One region of the Sphingomonas sp. NPDC092440 genome, then DNA from elsewhere that is predicted to be linked to it. Evidence: riboswitches for the same ligand, from Rfam matches in the RefSeq annotation. Region 1 holds a riboswitch; the other holds the start of a gene.
What was found. A riboswitch is a leader RNA that binds a small molecule or an ion and turns the genes downstream of it on or off. The one in region 1 is predicted to bind cobalamin.
Positions count from the first base shown of each region.

Region 2: another riboswitch for cobalamin. It lies ahead of metE (5-methyltetrahydropteroyltriglutamate--homocysteine S-methyltransferase); the one in region 1 lies ahead of ACIQCS_RS10475 (TonB-dependent receptor domain-containing protein).

Region 1 is NZ_JBIVQA010000005.1:172,842-180,583, forward strand. Features, by position in the region: gene ACIQCS_RS10445 (aminotransferase class I/II-fold pyridoxal phosphate-dependent enzyme) at 1-147, opposite strand, end outside; gene ACIQCS_RS10450 (adenosylcobinamide-GDP ribazoletransferase) at 144-863, opposite strand; gene ACIQCS_RS10455 (histidine phosphatase family protein) at 860-1,414, opposite strand; gene cobT (nicotinate-nucleotide--dimethylbenzimidazole phosphoribosyltransferase) at 1,411-2,424, opposite strand; gene ACIQCS_RS10465 (DUF1636 domain-containing protein) at 2,421-2,828, opposite strand; gene ACIQCS_RS10470 (hypothetical protein) at 2,828-3,364, opposite strand; gene ACIQCS_RS10475 (TonB-dependent receptor domain-containing protein) at 3,379-5,334, opposite strand; cobalamin riboswitch at 5,478-5,662, opposite strand; gene ACIQCS_RS10480 (phytanoyl-CoA dioxygenase family protein) at 5,661-6,353, opposite strand; gene ACIQCS_RS10485 (ABC transporter ATP-binding protein) at 6,350-7,123, opposite strand; gene ACIQCS_RS10490 (iron ABC transporter permease) at 7,117-7,742, opposite strand, start outside.
Region 2 is NZ_JBIVQA010000003.1:309,473-317,214, reverse strand. Features, by position in the region: gene ACIQCS_RS06955 (TonB-dependent receptor plug domain-containing protein) at 1-45, opposite strand, end outside; gene ahcY (adenosylhomocysteinase) at 376-1,776, opposite strand; cobalamin riboswitch at 1,917-2,114, shown strand; gene metE (5-methyltetrahydropteroyltriglutamate--homocysteine S-methyltransferase) at 2,223-4,523, shown strand; gene ACIQCS_RS06940 (hotdog domain-containing protein) at 4,523-5,266, shown strand; gene ACIQCS_RS06935 (hypothetical protein) at 5,414-5,872, shown strand; gene ACIQCS_RS06930 (YqgE/AlgH family protein) at 5,932-6,492, opposite strand; gene ACIQCS_RS06925 (peroxiredoxin) at 6,596-7,078, shown strand; gene ACIQCS_RS06920 (hypothetical protein) at 7,156-7,410, shown strand; gene ACIQCS_RS06915 (AMP nucleosidase) at 7,522-7,742, shown strand, end outside.

The DNA.
Region 1 (7,742 bases):
GGGCAGGCGCCGCCAGTCGATCGCGAGGGCGTCGGCGCCGGGCCAGGGCTGGGGATTGATGCCGGTCGACAGGTCGAGCCAGTCGTCTCCGCCGAAATGCCGCCGCGCGGCTTCGATCCCGCCGCCATGCCAGGTCCAGCTGCTCATGCGAGCCGGACCAGGAGCAGCGCCGCGAGCAGCAGCCCGGTCTCGGTCCCTTCGATCCCGCCGCCATGGCCGTCGCCCGAGATGCCGCCGAGCTTGCGCCACAGCCAGGCGGCCCAGCCGAACAGCAGCAGCGGCGTGGCGAGCAGGCTGGGCGAGAACCAGGCGGCGGCGAGCAGCGCCAGCGTCCAGATCGCCAGGTCGAGCGGGCGCACCGCATCGCGGAACCGCGCGGCGAGGCCGGCATGGAGGTCGGGCAGCCAGTGCGTCCAGAAGAGCGGGCCGATGCGCGCGGCGAAGGGGATCAGGGCGATGGCGGCATAGGCGTTGGCGGCGACCAGCGCGTGCAGCAGCAGCAGCTTGGCGAGCAGCTGCAGCCCGATCGCCACTGCGCCGAAGCTGCCGATATGCGGATCGGCGAGCACCGCGAGGATGCGCTCGCGATCCTTGTGCGCGGCCCCGCAGGCATCGGCGACATCGCCCAGCCCGTCGAGATGCAGCGCGCCGGTGACCGCTACCCAGAGCACCAGCCCGGCGAGCGCCGCCGTCCAGGGATCGATCTCCGCCCCGGCCCGGCATCCGGCCGCGACGATCGCGCCCAGGATCAGCCCCACTGCCGGAAACCAGCGGATCGCGGCGGCGAACTCCGCGCCACTCACCGTGATTCGCGGCGTCGGCAGCCGCGTCAGGAACTGGATCGCGACGATCAGCCCCTTCATGGATAGATCCCGACGATCTGGGCGCTCGGCCGCGCGCCCGGCCAAACCCGCAGCGAGACGAGCACGCCATAGGGCAGGTCGAACGCCCAGAGCCGGGCCTGCTCGAAGCCGCACAGCACATGCAGCGCGGCTCGGATCGCGCCGCCATGAGTGACGACCAGGGTGGGCGCCGGGGCCAGCGCATCGATCGCCGCGGCGATGCGGGCGACCAGCGCCGACCAGCGCTCGCCGTCCGGCGGCGGATTGGCGTCCGGGTCCGCCCAGAAGCGGGCGAGCGCGTCGGGATCGATCTGGTCGGGCGCCAGCCCGTCCCATGCGCCGAAATCCAGCTCGCGCCAGCGCGGGTCGACGATCGGCGTCCCGATCGCCTCGGCGGCCGCGCGGGCGCGGTGCAGGTCCGAAGTCACGATATGCACGGCGCCCAGGTCCGCCGCCTGCGCCGCGCATGCCGCGATGCCGGCGGCCGTCGGCGCGCAATCGGTGTGCCCCATCAGCCGCCCGGGCAGGACGGGCGCGCCGTGGCGCAGCAGATGGAGCGCGAAGCCGGTCACAGCGATCCGGATATCCGGGCCTCGGCGAAGGTCGCCATCTGGTCGTGCGCGGCCAGCGCGGCGCGGATGACGCTTACCGCCACCGCCGCGCCGCTGCCTTCGCCCAGCCGCATGCCGAGCGCCAGCAGCGGCTCCAGCCCGAGCCGGGCGAGCAGGCGGGCATGGCCGGGCTCGGCCGAGACATGGCCGGCGATGCAGTGCGCGACGATCGCCGGGTTGTCGGCGGCGAGCGGGGCGATCGCCGCGCTGCCGATGAACCCGTCGAGCACCACCGGAATGCCCAGCTGGCGCGCGCGCAGCACGGCTCCGGCGATCGCGACGATCTCGCGTCCCCCGACCCGGCGCAGCGTCTCGAACGCATCGGCGGGCGCATCGGCATGGCAGGCGCGGGCGCGCTCGACCACTGCGGCCTTGCGCGCGATCCCTTCCGCATCCACGCCGGTGCCCGGGCCGATCCAGTCCGCCGCCGTGCCGCCGAAGCTGCGCAGGCAGAGCGCGGCGGCGGCGGTCGAGTTGCCGATGCCCATCTCGCCGATGGTGAGCAGGTCGAGATCCCCGGTCACTGCCGCGGCGCCGGCAGCGAGCGCGGCGAGGCATTCGGCCTCGGTCATCGCGGGGGCGGTGGTGAAGTCGGCGGTGGGCCTGTCGAGATCGAGCGCGGTCACGTGCAGCTCCAGCCCGGCCGCGCCCGACAGCGCGTTGATCGCCGCGCCGCCGGCCTCGAAATTGGCGACCATCTGTGCCGTCACGCTTGCCGGGAAGGCGCTGACGCCGTGGACGGTCACGCCGTGATTGCCGGCGAAGATCGCGGCGCGGGCGCGCGCGATCCTGGGCCTTGCGGTGCCCTGCCACCCGGCGAGGAAGATCGCGATGTCCTCAAGCCGGCCGAGCGAGCCGGCCGGCTTGGTCAGCTCGGCCTGGCGGGCGCGGGCGGCGGCGATGGCGCCCTGGTCGGGGCCGCGGAGACCGGCGAGCGCGGCACGGAAATCGGCAGGCGAGGCAAAGGTCATTCGGCGACGAATCCAGCGGGTGGGGTGCGGGTGATGAAATGGCCCTTAATACCCTCGGGCCAGGCGGAGTAGGGCACGCGGCCATGCTCGCTCGCCGCATGGTGCACGGCATAGTCGAGAATGGCGCGCGCGCTCTCCTCGTCCGGCGTGAACCGGCCGAGGACATAGCCGACCTTGCCCGGCGCGCGCAGATGCACGGTGCAGAAATCGGTGCAGGCAAACAGGCAGGGCATTTCCTGCACGGCGACGCCGGCATAGCGCGGGTCGCTCGCCTGCACCGCCTGCAGGGCGGCGACCAGCCGGGCGCCGCCGCGCACGCCATCGCCATCCTCGCGCGTATCCGCGGAATGGCGACAGGTGTTGCAGGCGACGACCGCCGGGCCGTCCGCGACGCGCTTCAGCATCAGGCGGCGGCGCGCTGCTGGCGCGGCGCGGGCATGCCGAGCGCGCGCAGCAGGCGGTAGAAGGCGTAGAGCCCGATCAGGATCGCGCCGTTGCGCAGGAACTGGTCGAGCGAATAGCCCGGATGGAGCGTGATCGCCACGCCGCCCAGCACCGCCGCCCAGCACAGGGTCACCAGCTTGCCCGCCACGAACGCAGCGACATAGGCGATGGCGAGCCGGGCCGGGATCGATTCCGCCCGCAGCCGGGCGAGCGCCGCATAGGCGCCGATCGCCGATCCCGCCGCCGCGGTGCCGAGCCCCAGGCCCCAGAGCAGCGTCTTCGGGTCGTGCGGATAGTGGAGGAACAGGAAGCCCACCGCCTGGTTGGCGCCCCAGGCGGCGAGCGCCAGCGCGATCCCGTCGCGCCGGCGCAGGTGCACCGCCGCCAGCGCGGCGAGCGCCGCGACCGGGGCCGTGCAGGCAAGGGCGAAGCTCGTTGCCATGCTCGCGAGCGTGAGGAGCATGATCCAGAGCGTGGAAGCGCGTGCCTGCGTCATAGTGCCTTCTCCCATCAGAAGCGCCCGCGAATGCCGGCATAGATGCTGCGGCCCAGCGTGCCGTAGCGATAGGCAGTCATGTAGGTCTCGTCGAACAGGTTCTCGGCGCGGGCGAACACGCTGAGATTGTCGCCGGCCTTCAGCTCGGCGCGCAGGTCGACCAGGGTATAGCCGTCGAGCCGGGTGGTGTTGGCCGCATTGTCGAAGCTGTGCCCCGACCAGCGCACCGCGGCACCGGTGGTGAGACCGAAGGGGAAGGCGTAGCTGATCGAGCCGTTGGCGCTGTTCTGCGGGCGGCGCGGCAGCCATTTGCCGAAATTCGCGGTGCCCGGCGAGCGGTCCTCGGCGACGATCCAGCTGTAATTGCCGTCGAGCGTGAAGCTGCCCAGGCGGAGCGCGCCCGCAGCCTCGATACCGTGCGCCTGCGCGCGCGCGACGTTCGAATAATAGCCCGAACGGCGGGTGGTGGTGCCCGGCACGAAGCAGAGCGGCACGGTCGAGGTGGGAGTGCAGCCGTTGAAGAGGATCTGGCTGGTGGTGATGCGCTCGAACCAGGTCGCGCCGAAAGTCAGCTTGCGGCCGAACAGCTGCTGCTCGACGCCGGCTTCCCAGCCATTGGCCCGCTCGGGATCGAGCGCGGTGTTCCCATATTCGCTGAACTGCTGGTAGAGCGTCGGAGCCTTGAAGCCCTCGCCATAGCTGGCGCGCAGGATCGTGCCGGTCGACAGGCGCCACACGCCGCCCGCCGCGAACAGGGTCTGGCCGCCGAAGCGGTTGTGATCGTCATAGCGGATGCCGCCGTTGAGCGTGAGGCCGTCGATCGGCTCGACGCTCAGCTGGGCATAGGCGCTGGTGATCTCGGCATTGCCGCGCGCGAATGCCGGGAGCGGCGTGGCGAGTGCGGCCGCGGGCGAGCGGCTGCGGAACTTCGAATTCTCGTTCTCCAGCCCGAACACCGCCGAGATGCGCTTGGTGAAGGCGAAGCTGCCCTGATATTCCAGCCGCTGGTTGCGGCCGTTGGATTCGAAGCTGAGCGGGCGGGCGCGGGTGGGGCCATAGCTGTCGCGATCGGTGTCGGTATAGGCATAGGCGAAGCGGTTGCGCAGCCGCCCGTCCAGCAGGTCGAGATTCACGCCCGCATAGCCGACGAACTCCTCGTTCAGCGAATAGTCGCTGCTGTCGCCGGTGGTCGCGTCGATCTCGGTATGGCCCCGCGAATAATAGCCGCGCACCTCGACGCTGAGGTTGCTCGCCAGCGCGAGCTCGGCGCGGCCGGTGGCGCTGCGATTGGTGTAGCCGTCGGTCTCCTTGCCGCCGAACGCCGGCGCGATCGCGGAGATGCCGGCAGTGGTGAAGCTCTGGCCGCCAAGGCGCCAGCGCAAGGGGCCGGTGCGGCCGCCGATCGCGGCGCGGGCGCTTACCGTCTCGCGCGAGCCGGCCTCGATGTCGAAGCTGCCTTCCAGCGCCTTCTCCGGCGCGGCGGTGACGATGTTGACCACGCCGCCGATCGCCTGGCTGCCCCACAGGATCGACTGGGGCCCGCGCAGCACCTCGATGCGCGCCGCGTCGCCGACCAGCAGATTGGCGAAATTATAGCCGCCGCCGGTGGCCGCGGGATCGTTGAGCTTCACTCCGTCGATCACCACCACGGTCTGGTCGGCTTCGGCGCCGCGGATGCGCAGCGACGTGGAGGTGCCATAGCCGCCGTTGCGCGAGACGCTGATGCCGGGCGTGCGCAGCAACAGCTCGGTCGCGCCGATATCCTGGCTGCGGTCGATCGCCGCCTTGTCGAGCACGGTGATCGAAGCGGGGACCTGATCGATGTTCACCGGCGCGCGCGTGGCGGTGACGGTGATCTGGTCGCTGTCCTCGGCCACTGCCGCGTCGGGCGCGGGCGCCTGCTGGGCGAAGGCCGCGGGCGCGGCGGCCAGGGCGAGGAGCGAGGCGGAGAAACGGAGAACGGACTTCATTGCGTGCAACCCATAACGACGCCGCACGCGCACAGGGCCGATGCCGATGCCCTGTGGGGCGAGCGACATCGGCCGCGCACGCACGCGGCCAAGCCTGTCGTCGCTCGGGTTCACCCCCGTCCGCCCGGCACACCCTGTCCGCACGAAAGACGACCGCGACGGGCAGGTCTCCTGGCTCGCGGGTCGTTGCCGGTCCGGCCGCCTTCTCGGGTGCAACACCCAATGGCATCAGGCCGATGGCTCGCCGCTTACAGTTGCAGGGGCAGCCGGGATTGTCCCGTTCCCTTTTCATCCCCGTCTCCGGGGAACCTGTCGCGGCGCTGCCCTTAGGCGGCCTTCATCCAGACGACAAGCGCGAAGCGCGCCTTGTCCGCGGGGAGCGTGCGATGCGGGGTGAAGCGATCGAGGAACAGCACGGTGCCGGCCGGGCATTCCGGCTGGAGGCGCGGCATGCCGGCGATCGCTTCCTCGGTGATCCTGAGGCCGCCATCGGTCTCGCTGGCCAGCGGCGCCGGCTGGCGGCCGGGGATGATCTCCAGCCCGCCATTGCCGGGGCCGGTATCGCACAGCGGGATCCAGGCCGTGGTCCAGACCTGGCCGCAGGACGTGCCGTCGTCGCGGGCGACATCGCTGTGCCAGGCGTGGCGATGCTCGGGAAAGCTGGCGATGCTGGCGCGGACGCGGACGACCTTGCCGGCCAGGGCGCGCTCGCCGATCCGCTCGGCTTCGGCATGCAGGCGCGGATCGTTGGCGATCGCCTGGAGCCGGGGCCCGCGATGCGCGTCGGTGCAGATCGCGACGCGCAGCAGGTTCGCCTGGCTGCGGTCGTGCGCATAGATCCGGTCGAGCCGCTGCGTGAGCGGGGCATCGGGGCAGCTCTTGTCGAAGGGCAGGTACATGGCGCGCGAGAGCCGGTCGATATGCTCGGCGATGTCGGCCTGGGCGGCCTCCACCAGGGCGCGATCGAACAGCGGCAGCGCGACATGGCCCTGCGCGCGGTAGAAGGCGGTGTCGCTCACCGGCTGCGGCCCAGCGTAGTGATCGTCGGCCAGTCGCCGCCCAGCTCGACGCGCGCATCGATGCCATAGACGGCCTTGAGATTGGCCGGAGTGAGCACCTCGGCGGGGGCGCCGTCGGCGACCACGGCGCCCCGGTCGATCAGCACCAGCCGGTCGCAATAGCGCGCGGCCATGGTGAGGTCGTGCAGCACCGCGATCACCAGGCCGCCGGCGCGGGCCTCGGCATGGAGCAGCGCCATCACGTCGATCTGGTGGCCGGGGTCGAGGCTGGCGAGCGGCTCGTCGGCGATCAGCGCGGGAGCCTCCACCGCCAGCGCGCGGGCGAGCAGGACGCGGGCGCGCTCGCCGCCGGACAGTTCGGTGGCGACGCGGTCGCGCAGGACCGCGACATCGGCGCGCGCCATCGCCCGTTCGATCGCGGCGGTATCGGCTGCGCCGATCTGCGACATCGGGGCGAGATGCGGCAGCCGGCCCAGCTCGACCAGCCGCTCCACGGTGAGCGGCCAGTGCAGCGTCTGGCCCTGGGGCAAATAGGCGACGCGCCGGGCGAGCGCGGCGCGCGGCATCGTCGCCACCTCCGCGCCGTCGACCAGGATGCGGCCCGTATGCGGCACCAGCGCCAGCATCGCGCGGGCGAGCGTCGACTTGCCCGCACCGTTCGGACCGACGATGCCGGTCAGCGTTCCGGGCGCGAATCGGGTGCTGGCATTTTGCACCACGATACGTTTCCCGAGCGCGACGGCGACATTCTCGAGGCTTATGCTCACCATAGCCGGCGCTCCCGCATCAGGTGGATCAGGAAGACCGGCACGCCGAGAAAGGCCGTGACGACGCCGAGCTTCAGTTCGTTCCGCGTGTCGATCAGCCGCACCGCGAGATCGGCCAAGGTCAGCAGCGCCGCGCCGCCGATCGCCGAGGGGATCAGGATCGCCGAGGGGCTGCGATCGGTGAGCGGACGGATCAGGTGCGGCACGATCAGGCCGACAAAGCCGATCGCGCCCGACACGGCCACCGCGCCGCCCACGCCGATCGCGGTGCCGAGCAGCAGCCGGATGCGGGTGCGCCGCAAATCGACGCCGAGCGCCTGCGCGCCGTCCTCGCCCAGGGTCAGCGCATCGAGCGAGCGCCCGTCCCACAGCAGCAGCGCCGCGCCGATCGCGATGCAGGGATAGGCGATCCAGACATGCGCGAAGGAGCGGTTCTCCAGGCTGCCGAGCAGCCAGGTCATGATCTCCATCGCCGCGAAGGGATTGGGCGAGAGGTTGAGCGCGAGGCTGACTCCGGCCGTGGCCAAAGTGGCGATCGCGATGCCGGCAAGGATCAGGGTGAGCGGACTCTCCGAGCGCCCGGCCAGCGCCGACAGGCCGGCCAGCGAGAGCAGGGCGCCCA
Region 2 (7,742 bases), on a different contig from region 1:
CGCCTGGGTCTGGTCGGAAGTCTGCGCGGCCGCCGGGGTGGCCATCAGAGCAAGAGCAAGAACCGCGGCAGACGCGGTCAATGACAAGCGGTCGTGCTGGGGGGAGAGAAAACGACGCATGCTACATCCCTTTAGAAAAAGACTGTCCCGTCCTCGGAATCGATTGTTGCTAGCTTTTGTCCGAAGCAGGATCAGGACGTAGGAAACGGTGGGTTAGTTGCGGGTCCACAACGCTTTCTCTCAGTGCGTTGCATAATTACAACAATGTTACAGTAACGAAGACCTTAACGAAGAGGGCCGCGCTCCCCCAGGGAGCGCGGCCCATTCTCGTTCTCGCACGATCCCGCGATAGGATCAGTAGCGCCCGCGATAGGATCAGTAGCGATAGTGATCCGGCTTGAACGGCCCTTCCACCGGCACGCCGATATAATCGGCCTGCTTCTTCGAGAGCTTGGTGAGCTTCACGCCCAGCTTCTCGAGGTGCAGCTCGGCGACCTTCTCGTCGAGGTGCTTCGGCAGGACGTACACGTCGTTCTTGTACGTGTCCGACTTGGTCCACAGCTCGATCTGCGCCAGCGTCTGGTTGGTGAACGACGACGACATCACGAACGACGGGTGGCCGGTGGCGTTGCCCAGGTTCACCAGGCGGCCCTTCGACAGGATGATGATCTGCTTGCCGTCCGGGAACTCGACCAGGTCGACCTGCGGCTTCACTTCAGTCCACTTGTAGTTCGACAGGCCCGAAATCTGGATCTCGCTGTCGAAATGGCCGATGTTGCAGACGATCGCCATGTTCTTCATGCCGGCCATGTGCTCGGCGGTGATCACATCGGCATTGCCGGTGGCGGTCACGAAGATGTCCGAGCGGGTGACCGCCTCTTCCATCGTGACGACTTCATAGCCTTCCATCGCCGCCTGCAGCGCGCAGATCGGGTCGATCTCGGTGACGAGCACGCGCGCCCCGCCGTTGCGCAGCGACGCGGCCGAACCCTTGCCGACGTCGCCGAAGCCCGCGACGGTCGCAACCTTGCCGGCCAGCATCACGTCCGTGCCGCGGCGGATCGCGTCGACCAGCGATTCCTTGCAGCCATAGAGGTTGTCGAACTTCGACTTGGTGACGCTGTCGTTGACGTTGATCGCCGGGAAGGGCAGCTCGCCCTTCTTGGCGATGTGATAGAGGCGGTGCACGCCGGTGGTGGTCTCTTCCGAGACGCCCTTGATGTTCTTCACCGTCTCGGTGAGGTAGCCCGGCTTGCGCTTGATGAATTCCTTCACCGCGCGCTGCATCTCGACTTCCTCGTCATTCTCCGGCTCGCCGAACGACTGGCCGGCCTCGAGCTTGGCGCCCCACAGCGCGAACATGGTCGCGTCGCCGCCATCGTCGAGGATCATGTTGCAGGTCTCGTCGCCCCAGTCGAAGATCGAGCCGACATAGTCCCAATATTCGGCCAAGCTCTCGCCCTTCACCGCGAACACCGGCACGCCCGAGGCGGCGATGGCGGCGGCGGCATGGTCCTGCGTCGAGAAGATGTTGCAGGTCGCCCAGCGGACCTGCGCGCCGAGCGCGGTCAGCGTCTCGATCAGCACGGCGGTCTGGATCGTCATGTGGAGCGAGCCGGTGATGCGCGCGCCCTTGAGCGGCTGCGACGCGCCGAACTCCGAACGCAGCGCCATCAGGCCGGGCATCTCCGTCTCGGCGATATTGATCTCGGCGCGGCCGAAATCCGCCAGAGTGATGTCCTTAACGACGTAATCCTTGTCGAGCACGGTAGCCACGAGCTGTCTCCAGATGTGAATCGATTGCGCGCCGGGAATCGCCGGCCGCGATGCGGGCGCCCTAGCCGCTTCGCCGGGCAGGTGCAATTCCAAATATAAAGATATCTTTATATGACCCTTGACGGCGGCCGCGGACAAGCGGATGCTTGGGGTGTCGAGGTTCTTCCGGCCTGCCCGGAAGCTAAGACGGGAAGCCGGTGCAAGTCCGGCGCTGCCCCCGCAACTGTAAGCGGCGAGCGGCGATCCACCCAAGTCACTGGGGCCTTACCGCCCTGGGAAGACGGATCGTCCGCGCTGACCCGCAAGCCAGGAGACCTGCCTTTGACGCGATAACGTCCACCGGCGGGGTGCCCGGTCTGGCCGCTTGCATGCCGCGGACGGGCGACCGTCCGGGCCTGCCTGTGTCCAAGCCGGTCTCCCCCGTCCTTCATCGGGGTATGAAGACCATGACCGTCACTGTTGCCACGCTCGGCTTTCCGCGGATCGGCCCGCGGCGCGAGCTCAAATTCGCGCTCGAGAAATTCTGGAGCGGCAAATCCACCGAGGCGGAGCTCCTCGAAGCCGCCGCCGGCCTGCGCGCCGCGGCCTGGGCCCGCCAGGCCGCACTCGGCGCCGACTGGCTGCCGAGCAACGACTTCTCCTTCTACGATCACGTGCTCGACACCAGCCTGATGCTGGGCGCCGTTCCCGAGCGCTACGGCGTTGCCGCCGGCACCGCCGATCTGGGCACCTATTTCGCGATGGCGCGCGGCACCACGGGTGACGACGCGGGCTGCGCGCACGGCCATGGCCATACCGCCCAGGAAATGACCAAGTGGTTCGACACCAACTACCACTATATGGTCCCCGAGCTGGCCGCGGGACAGAAGCTCGCCCTCTCCTCCTCCAAGATCGTCGACGAATATCGCGAGGCCAAGGCGCTCGGCTACGAGACGCGGCCGGTGCTGCTCGGCCCCGTCACCTGGCTCAGCCTTGCCAAGGGGCGCGACGTGGATCCCTTCGCCTTCCTGGACGATGTGCTCGGCCTCTATTCGGCGGTGCTCACCCAGCTCGCCCATGCCGGCGCCGAGTGGGTGCAGATCGACGAACCGATCCTGGCGCTCGACCTGGATGAGCGCCAGCGCGCGGCGGTAACCCGCGCCTATGCCAAGCTGCCGCGCCTGGGCCTGAAGATCATGCTCGCCACCTATTTCGGCGGGCTGGAGGACAATCTCACCCTCGCGGTGAACCTGCCCGTCGCCGGCCTGCACCTGGATCTAGTGCGGGCGCCGGACCAGCTCGATCGGATCCTTGTCGCCGCGCCCAAGGGCCTGCTGCTCTCGCTCGGCGTGATCGACGGCCGCAACATCTGGCGCGCCGACCTCGAGGCGCTGCTCGACCGGATCGAGCCGATCGCCGCCATGCGCGATATCGTGCTCGCCCCGTCCTGCTCGCTGCTCCACGTGCCCGTCGACCTCGCGCTCGAGCCGAAGCTCGACGACGAGATCAAGCAATGGCTCGCCTTCGCGGTGCAGAAGATCGACGAGCTGGTGACGCTGAAGGACGCGCTGAACGGCGGCCGCGACTGGGTGGCGGAAAAGCTGGCCGCTTCCGGCCGGGCCGCGGCGGCGCGCACGGTCTCGCCGCGCATCCACGATCCGCTGGTCGCAGCCCGCGCCGCATCGGTCAGCGAAGCGATGCGCAGCCGCCAGTCGCCCTATGCGGCCCGCGCCGCGGCGCAGGCGGCGGTGCTGGCACTGCCGCCCTTCCCCACGACCACGATCGGCTCCTTCCCGCAGACCGCCGAGGTGCGCCATGCCCGTGCCGAGCATAACCGCGGCAACCTCGGCGATGCCGCGTACGAACAGTTCCTGCGCGAGGAGACCGAGCGCACCGTCCGCTGGCAGGAGGAAGCGGGCCTCGACATGCTGGTGCACGGCGAGTTCGAGCGCAACGACATGGTCCAGTATTTCGGCGAGCAGCTCGCCGGCTTCGCCTTCACGGTGAACGGCTGGGTCCAGTCCTATGGCTCGCGCTGCGTGCGCCCGCCGATCCTCTATGGCGATGTCTCGCGCCCCAGGCCGATGACGGTGGCATGGTGGCGCTACGCCCAGTCGCTCACGGACAGGCCGATGAAGGGCATGCTCACCGGCCCCGTCACGATCCTCAACTGGAGCTTCGTGCGCGACGATCAGCCGCGCTCGGCCTCCTGCGCCCAGATCGCGCTGGCGATCCGCGACGAGGTGGTGGATCTCGAAAAGGCCGGCTGCAAGGCGATCCAGATCGACGAGGCGGCGCTGCGCGAGGGCCTGCCGCTGCGCAAGCGCGACTGGCAGGCCTATCTCGACTGGGCAGTGGATTGTTTCCGGCTCACGGCCGCGGGCGTGGGCGATGCGACGCAGATCCACACGCACATGTGCTATTCGGAGTTCAACGATATCCTGCCGGCGATCGGCGCGATGGATACCGACGTGATCTCCATCGAGACGGCCCGCTCGCAGATGGAGCTGCTCGAGGGCTTCGCCGCCTATCGTTATCCGAGCGCGATCGGGCCGGGCGTCTACGACATCCACGCGCCGCGCGTACCCTCGGTCGACGAGATCGTCCAGCTCATGCGGCTTGCCCAGGCGCATCTGGCGCCCGAGCAGCTCTGGGTGAATCCCGATTGCGGGCTGAAGACCCGCAAATGGGAGGAAGTGCGGCCGGCGATCGACGCGATGGTCGCGGCGGCGCGGACCTTGCGCGTCCGCGTGGCGGAGCCGGCCTGATGGCGGGTGTCGTCCGCCTCATCGACATGGTGTTCCCGGGCGACACCAACCACCATGGCACGCTGTTCGGCGGAGTCGCGCTCGCGCACATGGACAAGGTGGCGTTCCTCGCCGCCTCGCGCCATGGCCGGGCGCCCTTCGTCACCGCCGCCTCGGAACGGATCGACTTCGCCGCCCCCGCGCTGAAGGGCGAACTGATCGAGGCGACGGGCCGGGTGGTCCGCACCGGCACCCGCTCGCTCGACGTCGAAGTCGAGCTGCTCGCCGAGGCGCTGCTCAGCGGGGAGCGGCGGCTGTGCACGCGCGGCCGCTTCACACTGGTGGCGCGCGAGGGAGCGGCAGCCCCCCTGCCGCCCCTCGCCCCATCCCCGACAGGCTCCGAAGCCGAACCGGAGGGCGTGCTGGTGATGGCCGACATGGTGTTCCCGCCCCAGACCAACCATTACGGCACGCTGTTCGGCGGCGATGCGCTGCGCATGCTCGGCAAGGCCGCCTTCATCGCCTCCACGCGCGACACGCGGAAAGTGATGGTGATGGCCGCCTCGGACCGCGTCGACTTCACGACGCCGATCCATGAGGGCGAAATGGTCGAGCTGGCCGCCCGCATCATCATGCGCGGCAACCGGTCGCGGCGCGTGCGGGTGGAGCTGTGGGCGGAGGATCTGCTCAGCGCCCGGCGGCGGCGCGCGGCTTCGGCCGAATTCGTGATGGTCGCCACCGCTTCGGCGCAATTTGGCGAGTGACGAATCTCCCGGGACAAGGCATAGGGCGCTTCGCGTCCAAACCGTAGTGCGAGCCATCCCATGTTCCGCCTCATCGCGTCCGCATCGTTGCTTGCGATTGCCCTTGCTCGCCCGGCGTCCGCGCAGGAAGGAGGGGCCTCCCAGGACGTGAACAGCGTCGGCGTGGTGCCACCGCGCGGCATGTCCTTCGAGAATGCCCAGGCGATGATGATGATCATGCGGGGCGCCAGCAAACAGGTCCGGGACAATTGCTGGAGCCTCGGCTGCGTGCTGATCGTCAACGATACCAGCGGCTATGACGTGGTCGGCTTCTACCTCGACGCCGCCAAGCCCGGGCAGAACCCGCGCTGGAGCCACAACCAGTTCGCCGAACCCCTCTGGCCGAGCAAGGCGACGCTGCGTTTCAAGACGGGCAGTGCCGACACCTGCAGCATGCCCGTCCGCTTCGTGCTCCGGCATCGCGAGACTCGCGAGAAGACCGAGATCAGCGGCACCTCCAGCTTCTGCACCACGCCGCACCAGGACACGCTGATCCGCATCAAGATGCTGGAAGGCAAGGTCTATGTCCGTGGCGACGACGAGCCGGACCCCGACGCGAAGCACTGAGCGCGGCACGGGGCGGTAACCGCTCGGACCGCGCGCCCATGCCGCCTCGATCCCGCGCCTCAGGCGGTACCCGCGCTGTTCGCCAGCAGCCGCGGATCGATGCCCGCCCCGGCAAAGGCCACCGTCCAGCGATCCTCGGCATCGATATCGTAGATCAGGTCGGGCGTGCCGACGGTGTTGAACCAGCCATGGCGCGCCATCTCGCTGTCGAGCTGCCCCTCGCCCCAGCCGGCATAGCCCAGCGCGACCAGCCACCGGGACGGCCCCGTCCCTTCCGCGATCGCACGCAACACGTCGATCGTGCCCGAGAGCGACCAGCGGCCGCCCACGTCGATCGTGTCCTGCCCGCCCCAGTCGGGCGAGTGGAGCACGAAGCCGCGGCGCGGCTCCACCGGTCCGCCGAAATGCACCGGCGTGTCGGGCGCGACGCCGGGCGCGATCTCGAACTGCTCGAGCAGGTCGTGCAGGGTCAGCCCCTCGATCGTGTCGCCGATGCCGATGCCGAGCGCGCCCTCCACATCGTGCGCGCACACCGCGATCACCGCGCGCTCGAAGCGGGGATCGCCGATGCCGGGCATCGCGAGGAGAAACTGGCCGGTGAGGAAGCGCGTCGAGTCCATGGCCGATCAACGTAGCCGCACCGTTTCGGCTCCGCCACGCTTGAAAATCATGGCCGGGGAGCCGATTGGGGCAGGCGACTCAATCATTCCCGAGGAGAGTAGAATGACCATCCAGGTTGGCGACCGCATCCCCAGCGTCAATTTCGTCAAGGTGACCGAGGGCGGCCCCGAGCAGATCGGCTCGGACGATTTCTTCGCCGGCCGCAAGGTCGCGCTCTTCTCGGTGCCGGGCGCCTTCACTCCCACCTGCTCGGCCAAGCACCTGCCGGGCTTCGTGGAGAAGGCCGAGGAGATCAAGGCGAAGGGCGTGGACGAGATCGCCTGCACCGCCGTCAACGACGCGTTCGTGATGGGCGCCTGGGGCCAGGCGAGCGGCGTGGCCGGCAAGGTGACGATGCTCGCCGACGGCAATGGCGACTTCCCCAGGGCGCTGGGCCTGACCATGGACGGCTCGAAGTTCGGCATGGGCACGCGCGGCCAGCGCTTCTCGATGCTGGTGAACGATGGCGTGGTCGAGCAGCTGCACATCGAGGCACCGGGCCAGTTCGAAGTCAGCTCGGCCGAATATCTGCTCGGCAAGCTGTGATCTGAACATGGCGGCGTAACGGAACCGCCGGGGGCTCGCCGGAGTTGATCCGGCGAGCTTTTCAGAAAGGGACCGACATGGCCGACACCGAAACTGGCAACGCAATTCCCGAGACGATCGAGGAAGCCAAGGAAGAGGCGAAGGGCTTCCTCGCCCAGGCCCAGGAAGCGATCGGCGACGCGGTGGACGCCACCGTCGCCGCCGTGAAGGAACACCCGATCGCCGCGGCGGGCATCGCCGCCGGGGTTGCCGCCGCGGTGGGCGGTGCCGCCTATGCCGCCACCCAGCTGGGCGGCGACAAGGAGCCGGCGGCCGCCAAGGCGAAGAAGTAAGGCAAAATCCCCTCCCCACGGGGAGGGGCGGCCTGGGCCGGGCCTTGCCCTGGCCCATGGTCTTGCCCCCATGGTCTTGCCAGCGTCATCTTTGCGCTCTAGCCCTGCAAGATGACTCAAGCTTCCGATATCGTCGCCGATCTCGAGCGCCTCTACAGCGCCTCGGTCGAGCGTCTCAAGGCCGCCCTCAACCGCTATATCAACGACGGCACGCCGCCGAGCCCGGAGGATCGGGCCGATGGCAGCTTCGCCTATCCCGAGCTGCGCCTCACCTATCGCGGCGGCGAGGAACGCGGCCGCCCCACCCCGCGCCGCTCCTTCGGCCGGCTGGT